Regions from separate parts of the Acidaminococcus sp. HCP3S3_G9_1 genome, predicted to be linked through region 2. Evidence: riboswitches for the same ligand, from Rfam matches in the RefSeq annotation. Region 2 holds a riboswitch; each other region holds the start of a gene.
The links. Region 2 has a riboswitch for S-adenosylmethionine ahead of ACTQY1_RS09900 (methionine ABC transporter ATP-binding protein). Riboswitches for the same ligand answer to the same signal wherever they lie in the genome.
Positions count from the first base shown of each region.

Region 1: linked by a shared signal. The riboswitch ahead of ACTQY1_RS08685 (MetQ/NlpA family ABC transporter substrate-binding protein) and the one ahead of ACTQY1_RS09900 (methionine ABC transporter ATP-binding protein) in region 2 are both predicted to bind S-adenosylmethionine.
Region 3: linked by a shared signal. The riboswitch ahead of metK (methionine adenosyltransferase) and the one ahead of ACTQY1_RS09900 (methionine ABC transporter ATP-binding protein) in region 2 are both predicted to bind S-adenosylmethionine.

Region 1 covers NZ_JBQKCH010000013.1:34,192-37,466, forward strand. The annotation lists gene pflB (formate C-acetyltransferase) at 1-1,145, shown strand, start outside; SAM riboswitch class I at 1,477-1,576, shown strand; gene ACTQY1_RS08685 (MetQ/NlpA family ABC transporter substrate-binding protein) at 1,666-2,487, shown strand; gene ACTQY1_RS08690 (M20/M25/M40 family metallo-hydrolase) at 2,509-3,275, shown strand, end outside.
Region 2 covers NZ_JBQKCH010000017.1:29,578-32,852, reverse strand. The annotation lists gene ACTQY1_RS09905 (methionine ABC transporter permease) at 194-856, opposite strand; gene ACTQY1_RS09900 (methionine ABC transporter ATP-binding protein) at 846-1,883, opposite strand; SAM riboswitch class I at 1,956-2,066, opposite strand; gene ACTQY1_RS09895 (LysR family transcriptional regulator) at 2,264-3,127, shown strand; gene ACTQY1_RS09890 (oxidoreductase) at 3,243-3,275, shown strand, end outside.
Region 3 covers NZ_JBQKCH010000001.1:18,175-21,449, forward strand. The annotation lists gene priA (primosomal protein N') at 1-520, opposite strand, end outside; gene metK (methionine adenosyltransferase) at 522-1,700, opposite strand; SAM riboswitch class I at 1,754-1,862, opposite strand; gene citC ([citrate (pro-3S)-lyase] ligase) at 1,921-2,970, opposite strand; gene ACTQY1_RS00105 (lactate utilization protein) at 3,063-3,275, opposite strand, start outside.

The DNA.
Region 1 (3,275 bases), on a different contig from region 2:
ACAACTTCAAGAAATACGCCGCCCACATTTCCATCACCACTTCTTCCATCCAGTACGAAAACGACGATGTGATGAAGCCGGTATGGGGCGATGACTACAGCATCTGCTGCTGCGTATCCGCCACCCAGACCGGGAAGGAAATGCAGTTCTTCGGGGCACGGGCCAACCTGGGCAAATGTCTGCTGTACGCCATCAACGGGGGCAAGGATGAAAAATTCCTGACCAAAGATGGCAAACACATGCAGGTAGGTCCGGAATATGCACCCATCACCTCCGACGTGCTGGACTACGGCGAAGTGATGCACAAATTCGACCTGATGATGGACTGGCTGGCCGGGCTGTACGTGAACATCCTGAACCTGATCCAGTACATGCATGACAAATACTACTATGAAGCGGCAGAAATGGCCCTCATCGACACCGATGTGCGCCGGACTTTTGCCACCGGCATCGCAGGCTTCTCCCATGTGGTGGATTCCCTGTGCGCCATCAAATACGCCAAAGTTTCCACGGTCCGGGATGAATCCGGCCTGGTGGTGGACTACAAGATCGAAGGGGACTTCCCCAAATACGGCAACGATGATCCCCGGGCGGATGAAATCGCTGTATGGCTGCTGAAGACCTTCATGACCAAGCTGCGGAAACACCACACCTACCGGAATTCCGAAGCCACCACTTCCATCCTGACCATCACTTCCAACGTGGTGTACGGCGGCGCCACCGGTGCCCTGCCTGACGGACGGAAAGCCTACACCCCGTTCGCTCCCGGTGCCAACCCGGCCTACGGCGCAGAACAGAACGGCCTCCTGGCTTCCCTGAACTCTGTGGCCAAGCTGCCGTACGAATATGCTCTGGACGGGATCTCCAACACCCAGACCATCGCTCCGGAAACCCTGGGCCACAATGAAGAAGAACAGAAAGCCACCCTGGTACGGGTGATGGACGGCTACTTCGACCAGGGAGCCCACCACCTGAACGTGAACGTGTTCGGCGTGGACAAGCTGATCGACTGCATGGAACATCCGGAAAAACCGGAATACGCCAACTTCACCATCCGGGTATCCGGCTACGCGGTGAAATTCATCGACCTGACCAGAGAACAGCAGATGGACGTAATCGCCCGCCGCGCTCATCAGAAGATGTAATGTTTTAGTAAGAAGGGGCTGTTGCATGAGCAACAGCCCCTTAGTCGGAAGTCCGAAGTCTGAAGTCGGAAGCCTCTGGACAGGATCCGTCTGGCTGGACGGATCCTTTTGATTCTGCAAAACCAGAATCGCAATCAATCTGAGAGATCAACTCGTCCAAAGGTTCTACACATTCAAAAAATTTGCCTGCAAATTTAACATTCGGCTCCAGACTCCAGACTTCAGACTCCAGACTTGAGCCGGTTACCTGCAACTGTTCCTGATCAGGTTACAAAAAGTCCTTGACTTTCCTAGTGAAGTAGTGTAGAATCAGAACCATCAAAATCACATACCTTCATCGAGAGCAGCAGAGGGATTTGGCCCTATGAAGCTGCGGCAACCCCCGGAAGGGAAGGTGCCAATTCCAACAGGGATTCCCTGGCAGATGAAAAGCGAGCTCAGTCATCGAAAACACCATCTGCCCAGCAGGTGGTGTTTTTCTTTGTGTGGCTTTCGGGAAGGCGAAAAAGGAGAGATGTTCATGAAACTGAAGAAATGGATTGCAGCAGCCGTATCCGTCCTGGCCCTGGCCAGCCTGGTCAGCGGCTGCGGCAGCGACAAAAAGGCGGCCGCCCCGGCGGAAAAGAAGACCATCACTGTAGGGATCACCCCCGGGTATTCCGAACAGGTCATGGAAGTGGTAAAGAAGGAAGCGGAAAAACAGGGGCTGAAGGTGGAAATCAAGACCTTCTCCGACTATGTGACTCCGGACCAGGCTCTGGCCCAGAAGGACATCGACCTGAACTCCTTCCAGCATGAACCCTTCCTGCTGGCCTTCAACAAAAAGAACGGCACCAAACTGGTGAGCATCGGCAAGACCTACCTGGCTCCCCTGCGGCTGTATTCCACCAAGATCAAAAACGTGGCGGACATCAAGGACGGGGACAAGATCGCCATCCCCAACGATCCTTCCAACGGAGGACGGGCCATCCTGATGCTGAGCAAACTGGGCCTCCTGAAAGTGAACCCGGATGTGAAGCCCACGGAACTGACCGTCAATGACATCACCGAAAACCCGAAACACCTGCAGATCGTGGAACTGGAAGCTGCCCAGCTGCCCCGGAGCCTGGATGACACTGCCGCTTCCATCATCAACGCCGGGTATGCCAACTCCGCCGGTCTGTCCACGGACCTGGCCATTGCCAAGGAAGACAATACCAGCCCCTATGTGAACATCATTGCCGCCCGGGAAGAAGACAAGGACAACCCCACCTACAAGAAATTCGTCCAGATCTTCCAGAGCCAGCCGGTGAAGGACTACATCCTGGAAAACTGCAAAGGCAACCTGGAACCGGCCTGGTAATTGGGAAAGAAGGGAACGGCAATGAAGCTTACGGAAGAAGAACAGAAATACGCCGCCCATCTCCAGCGGTTCATCCAGTGCGCCACCGTGTCCAACGCCAATGTGGACAAGGTGGACTGGAGCCAGTTTGAAAAACTCCATGAGGCCTTCCGGGAATTCTATCCCCACATCTATCGCCTGATGGAGCTGGATGAAGTGGGCCAGGCAGGCCTCCAGTTCCACCTGAAGGGCACTGGCAGCGCAAAGAAGCCCCTTCTGCTCATGGCCCATCAGGACGTGGTGGAAGTAGGGGACCGGGGCCAGTGGAAATTCGATCCCTTTGGAGGCGAAATCATCGACGGCTGTATCTGCGGCCGGGGTACCACCGACTGCAAGCACCAGCTGCTGGCGGAAATGGAAGCGGTGGAAGCCCTGCTGGCAGAAGGCTGGCGGCCGTCTTACGACCTGTACCTGTCCCTGGGCTACAGTGAGGAAGTGTACCTGGAAAACGATGTGGACGGGGCGGAAAAGCTCACCCGGCACCTGGAAGAGAAGGGGGTCCGGCTGGGCACCGTAGTGGACGAAGGGGGCGGCCTGTTCCCGGTGGGGGACAAGCTGGAAGCCAAGATCGGAGTGGCGGAAAAATCCCCGGTGAACTTCGAGATCTACGCCACCTCTCCCGGAGGCCATTCCAGCCGTCCCGGGAAAGGGACAGCCCTGGGGACCCTGGCCAAAGCCATTGTGGCCATCGAATCCCATCCTTTCCCTTACCGGTTCACTCCCCTGACCCTGGCCCATCTCCAGAAAAG
Region 2 (3,275 bases):
GGCTGGACGGATCCTTTTGATTCTGTAGAACCAGAATCGCAATTAATCTGAGAAATCATTTCGTTCAACGGTTCTACACATTCAAAAAATTTGCCTGCAAATTTAACCTTCGGCTCCAGACTTCTGACTCCGGACTTGAGCCGCTATGCGGCTCTACAGCTAAGGGGGTGTGAATTTTTTCACACCCCCTCTTTTATTTGATCTTCGTCTTGTTCAGCTTCGCCGAAATCTTGTTCCCTATGGTCTGGACCAACTGGACCAGGGCAATCAGGACGATGACCGTGGCCACCATGGTATCCGCCTGGAACCGCTGGTACCCGTAACGGATGGCCAGGTCACCCAGGCCGCCGCCCCCCAGGGCACCGGCCATGGCGCTGGAACCGATCAGGCTGATCACCGCCAGGGTGATGCCCAGCACAATGGAATGCATGGCTTCCGGCAGCAGCACCTTCCAGATGATCTGGAGAGGGGAGGCCCCCATGCTCTGGGCCGCTTCAATGACCCCGGGATCCACTTCCAGCAGGGAGGATTCGATGATCCGGGAAATGAACGGGGTGCAGGAAATGGTCAGAGGCACGATGGCGGCGGTGGTGCCGATGGAAGACCCCACGATGATCCGGGTGAGGGGAATGATGGCCACCATCAGGATAATGAAAGGCACGGACCGGAGGGCGTTGACAATGGAGCCCAGGGTTTTGTGGAGAGCCGCATTTTCCTTGATGTGGCCTTTTCCGGTAATGGTCAGGATCACCCCCAGGGGGATGCCGAACAGGGATGCAATGGCCGCAGAGAGGGCCACCATGTAGAGGGTCTCTCCCAGGGCCTTAATCAGCAGATGGATCATATTAGGAGACATAACCGATCACCTCGTCTTTGACTTTTCTTTCGTGAAGGTAATCCAGGGCTTTCTTCAGATGGGCCTCGTCCCCTTCCACTTCAATGAGCAGGGTCCCGAAGGGGGTATCCTGCAGGGTTTCAATGTTGGCCGTCAGGATGTTCACATTGGTGTCGTATTCCTTGATCAGCACGGATACAATGGGTTCGCCGGCGCTGTCCCCGATGAAGCTCAGGCTCACCAGGGCCTTATCCCCGGCTTTGTAGTCCTTGTGGATGTCCAGCTTCTTGACGAAATCAGGCAGGTCGTTGTGCTGGATGCTGGCCACGAATTCTTTGGTGGTGGCTTTCTGGGGGTTGGTGAAAATGTCCACCATGGACCCCTGTTCGATGATTTCCCCGTTTTCGATCACGGCCACCCGGTCGCAGATTTCCTTTACCACGTTCATCTGGTGGGTGATCATGACGATGGTGATGTGGAGCCGTTTGTTGATGTCCCCAAGCAGGTTCAGGATGCTTTCGGTGGTCTGGGGATCCAGAGCGGAAGTGGCTTCATCGCAGAGCAGCACCTTGGGGTCGCTGGCCAGGGCACGGGCAATGCCCACCCGCTGTTTCTGGCCCCCGGACAGCTGGCTGGGGTAGTGGTCCGCCCGGTCCTTCAGGCCCACCAGGTCCAGCAGGGGTTCCACTTTTTTCTGGATGGCAGCTTTGTCCATGCCCTGGATTTCCAGAGGGAAGGCAATGTTGCCGAATACGGTGCGGCTGGACAGCAGGTTGAAATGCTGGAAAATCATGCCGATGTTCTGCCGGGCCTTCCGCAGCTGTTCCTCGCCCAGGGCGGTCATTTCCTGGCCGTCCACCATGACTTTGCCGCTGGTGGGCTTTTCCAGCATGTTAATGCACCGGACCAGGGTGCTTTTGCCAGCCCCGGACAGGCCGATGATGCCGAAGATCTCGCCTTCGTTGATGGTCAGATTGATATCCTTCAGGGCATGCAGGTCCCCTGAAGCCGTATGATAGACTTTGTCAATGTGCTGGAGTTCTATCAAGGGGGTTCACCTCCGTAAAAAATAAAAATTCCTCTTCATCAGCAATGAAGAGGAATCAGATTGGCTCACTCATCTTCATCTTTCAGGCCACGCCTGATGGACTTAGCACCGTTCAGCCGGCCAAAGCCGCTGATGGTTGCCGTAACTTCATAGGGCCAGTCCCTCCGTTACTCTGGATGAATTCTGTGCGTATTAAATGATACCGTATAAAGTACAGTTTGTCAATGGGAATTGGGGCATAAGTGCAGAGTAAAGAGTGCAGAGTGCGGGGACGGCAATCATCGAATGATCAACCACTTAACCACTTAACCACTCCTATCCTACATCCGTTGACACCCTCTTCCACCCGTGTTACAATCCTCCCAAAGGAGGGGATTGCCATGGATACCCGGGCTATCCGGCGTTTTCTGCAGGTTTATGAGAAACGGAGCATCCACCAGGCGGCGAAGGTGCTGTTTTTGACGCCCCAGGGGGTGAGCCGGATCATCGGGGTGCTGGAAGGGGAGCTCCAGGCCCGGCTGTTTGTCCGTACTCCCAAAGGGGTGGTGCCTACCCGGGAGGGGGATTATTTCTATGAACACAGCCGTTCCTTCTCCGCCCAGCTGCTCCGGCTCCAGCTGGGGATCCAGGAACTGAAGCGCCAGCAGCAGGGGCTCCGGGTGGGATTTGCCTGCGGGGTGCTCCATGTGATTTCCATCGAGAAACTCCAGAGCGCAGCGGCCCGGCACCCGGAATTCCGGCTGGAATGGGCGGAGGATTTCAACGAAAACATCCTTGAGCTGCTCCAGGAAGGGACCCTGTCCTGCGGATTCTGTGTAGGGTCCCGGGCTCCGGAAGGTTTCTTCCGCCGGGAACTGTTCCAGGCGCCGGTGGAAGCGGTGGTGTACCCGGGGCATCCCCTTTATGACCGGGACAGCCTGTCCCTGGAAGACCTGAAGGGGGAGCCTCTTTTGTGTCTGAACGAGCATTTTTCCATTTACCACAATGTGGTGGAACGGTGCGGGGATTTTGGCTTTACCCCACATTTTGCAGTGAAGACCATGGAAAGCAGCCTGATTTACCAGTTCTGCCAGGAAGGCCGGGGCATCGGCATCGACGCGGCCATCCATCCGGTGGAGGCTCCTCTCCGGCAGATTCCCCTCCGGGAGACCTCCCCCTGGCAGGTGTCCTTTGTGTGCCCCCAAAACCGGGCGGAAGAACCCCTGTTTCAGGAACTGCTGGCGGTGTGCCCCCAGGGGAAATAGTCCTATCAATGATTTATTTATATCTACTGCTGTTTCTTTGCTGGACGGCAGCTTCTTTTTTATGGTAGGGTGAAAGGCGGAAAAAACTGGAAAATATTTTAGGAGGCACTATACCATGCTGCGCAAATTTCCCCATCTGTCCACCCCC
Region 3 (3,275 bases), on a different contig from region 2:
GTTTGTATTTCACATCGTAGGAAAGGACCACCGCCTTTTGGGCGATCAGTCCCTTCAGGGCCGTCTCTCCTCCCGGGAGATTCCGGATGGCCCGCCGGGACTGGGGACCCTTCAGGGTCAGGAAATCGTACAGTTCCTGTTCCTCAGGAGTAAGCCCGGCCACTTCAGGCACTGGGACGTATTTCCCCACTGCCGCCAGGCTTTTCCGGCCCGGGATGAACAGCCGCAGGGCCTCCGCCAGGGTGCACAGGTAGTACTGGGACAGCCAGTAGGCGGTGGCCAGCATTTCACTGTCGAACCAGGGTTCCGTCCCCACCACATCGGCAATGTCCTTCAGTTCCCGGGACAGATCCGGGCTCCGGTCCTCTTCCACAATGAAACCTTCCAGCAGCTGCTGGCCGAAAGGCACCACCACCCGCCAGCCCTGGCCCAGGAAATCCAGGGCCTGGGGCACATGGTAGGTGAACTGCCGAAAAATGTTTTTGGCAGGCAGATTGATGGCAACCTTTGCGTATTCCATCTTATTCCAGTGCTTTTTTCAGCACATCCACTTTATCCAGCCGTTCCCAGGGCAAATCCACATCCGTCCGGCCGAAATGGCCATAGGCAGCAGTCTGGCGGTAAATGGGCCGGCGCAGATCCAGGCTCCGGATAATACCCGCCGGGGTCAGGGAGAAGTTCTTTTCAATCAGTTCCACGATCTTTTCTTCCGGAATGGCAGCGGTGCCAAAGGTGTTCACGCTGATGGACACCGGACGGGCCACCCCGATGGCATAGGCCAGCTGGATTTCGCATTTCCTGGCCAGGCCGGCAGCCACCACGTTCTTGGCCACATACCGGGCCGCATAGGCAGCACTCCGGTCCACTTTTGTGGGATCCTTCCCGGAGAAGGCACCGCCTCCGTGACGAGCCATGCCCCCGTAGGTATCCACGATGATTTTCCGCCCGGTGAGGCCGGAATCCCCCTGGGGCCCGCCGATGACGAACCGGCCGGTGGGGTTGATGTGGTAAATGGTCTTTTCATCCAGCAGATCCGCCGGCACCACCGGCCGGATCACCTGTTCCAGGATGTCCTTCCGCAGCTGTTCCATGGTGATTTCCGGGCTGTGCTGGGCAGAAACCACAATGGTGTCCACCCGTACCGGTTTGTCGTCATCATATTCCACGGAGACCTGGGTCTTCCCATCAGGACGGAGATAAGGCAGGGTGCCGTCCTTCCGGACCTGGGCCAGCCGGCGGGACAGCTTGTGGGCCAGGGAAATGGGCAGGGGCATGTATTCAGGCGTTTCATCGGTGGCATAGCCGAACATCATCCCCTGATCCCCGGCGCCGATTTTTTCTTCTTCTCCCTGGGCGCCCTGTTTGGATTCATCGGATTCATCCACCCCCTGGGCAATGTCCGGGGACTGTTCATCGATGGAGATCAGCACCCCGCAGGTGGCTCCGTCAAAACCATATTTGGCCCGGTCGTAGCCAATGTCGATCACCGTCTGCCGGGCAATCTTGGCAATGTCCACATAGCAGCTGGTGGAAATTTCCCCCACAATATGGATCTGGCCGGTGGCCACCAGGGTTTCGCAGGCAACCCGGGCATCCGGGTCCTGTTCCAGGATGGCATCCAGCACCGCATCAGAGATCTGATCGGCGATTTTGTCAGGATGGCCTTCCGTGACAGATTCAGACGTAAATACTTTCTTCATTATTTCCTCCTTACACAAAAAAAAATACTCCCAAAATGAGAGTACCTATGGGACTCTCATCTTACAATCGACAAACCGCATTGCAGGAATTAGCACCGTTGGCCCAGGGCCATGGTTGCTGTGGCTTCACAGGGCCATTCCCTCCGCCACTCTTGATGAGCTGTATTCGATTTTGCTTTGTAATTATAACAGATACAGTAGGAAAATACAAGACGGGTCCTCAGTAATGGACCACGTCCTGCTCTTTCCGGATCCGGTCCAGGATGGGCCGGGCTTCCTGGCTCTGGAGGAAGTCCCAGGTGGTGGGAGGCACCTGCTCCCGTACCAGCGCCCAGTTTCCTTCCTGGATGGCCTTCCGTACTGTGGAGGCACTGACCACCTGGCCCTGTTCTTCCCGACGGGGCACCACCACGCACTGGATCCCCGCTTCCGGCAGCCGCTTTTCCATCACCTGGTTGTACAGGCCGGTGACCACACTGGTGGGCTCTTCCCCCACATACCGGGCGGTAATCCCCAGTTTCCGGGCGATCTTCACGAAAATGGCCAGATCCAGGTTGGCATGGCTGGCGATCACCGCTTCCGCATCCTTCTGGAAATAGCTGGGGAAGGTGGCCTGGCTGATGATGTAGGGACCGCTGTCATGGTACCGGAGATTGGCCAGGTGCCGTGTCCCTTCCTGGATCAGCTTCTTCCGGACGGCATAGGGGAACAGGCTGGCGTCCTCGCTGACCATGAACAGGTGGACCAGGTCGTTTTCTGCCGCCGCTTTTTCCACCAGGTACTGATGCCCCAGGGTAAAGGGGTTGGCGTTCATGACAATGGCCGCCACTTTGGGAGCTTCCACCCGGCTCCGGGCCAGCTGGTTCAGATAGCTGGAGAAACCTTCCTTCCGGTTTTCCATAAAGACGATCTGGTCTTCGATCCGGGCGATTTCATAAAAACCCAGGTCCCCGAAAAATTTGGCGGAACTGCATTTGGTATACAGGAAAAGGTGGAGATTTCCCCGTTCATACTGGTACTGGACCAAATGGGACACAATCTCGTTCATCAGCCCTTCCCCCTGGTGGTGATGGTCCACCGCCATGCACCGGAGGGTGTTGCCGAAACAGCTTCCGGTGGCAATGGCCCGGTAATCATTGTCGAACATCACACAGGTATAGTCCAGGTTGGCATCCCGGCGGATTCCCTCCTGCTCCAGCAGGGCATCCACCTGGGCATTGGTCCGTTTATCGGAAGGATATACTTGAGAAATAAAATAATCAGACATCACGGTCTCCTTCTGGTTTCAAAGTGAATCCATTATACCACAAAAAAGGGAAAGGAAGGGTTGGTCCGCCAACTCCCTTTCCCTTTTCTTCCCGGTCAGAAACCCAGCTGATCGTTGATCAGGATCACATGGACCCGTTCCGGATGCCGGGCATACCGGGTGATCAGGATCTGGCAGCAGCGGGTTTCCGGCGCCTTGCAGTGGGAACAGAACCCGGTGGTCTTACAAGGTGTCTGGATGTCGAATTTCTGGGCACAGACCGCAGCCGCCGTGTTTTCCGCCCGGTCCAGGGCTGTTTCCAGGCTGGA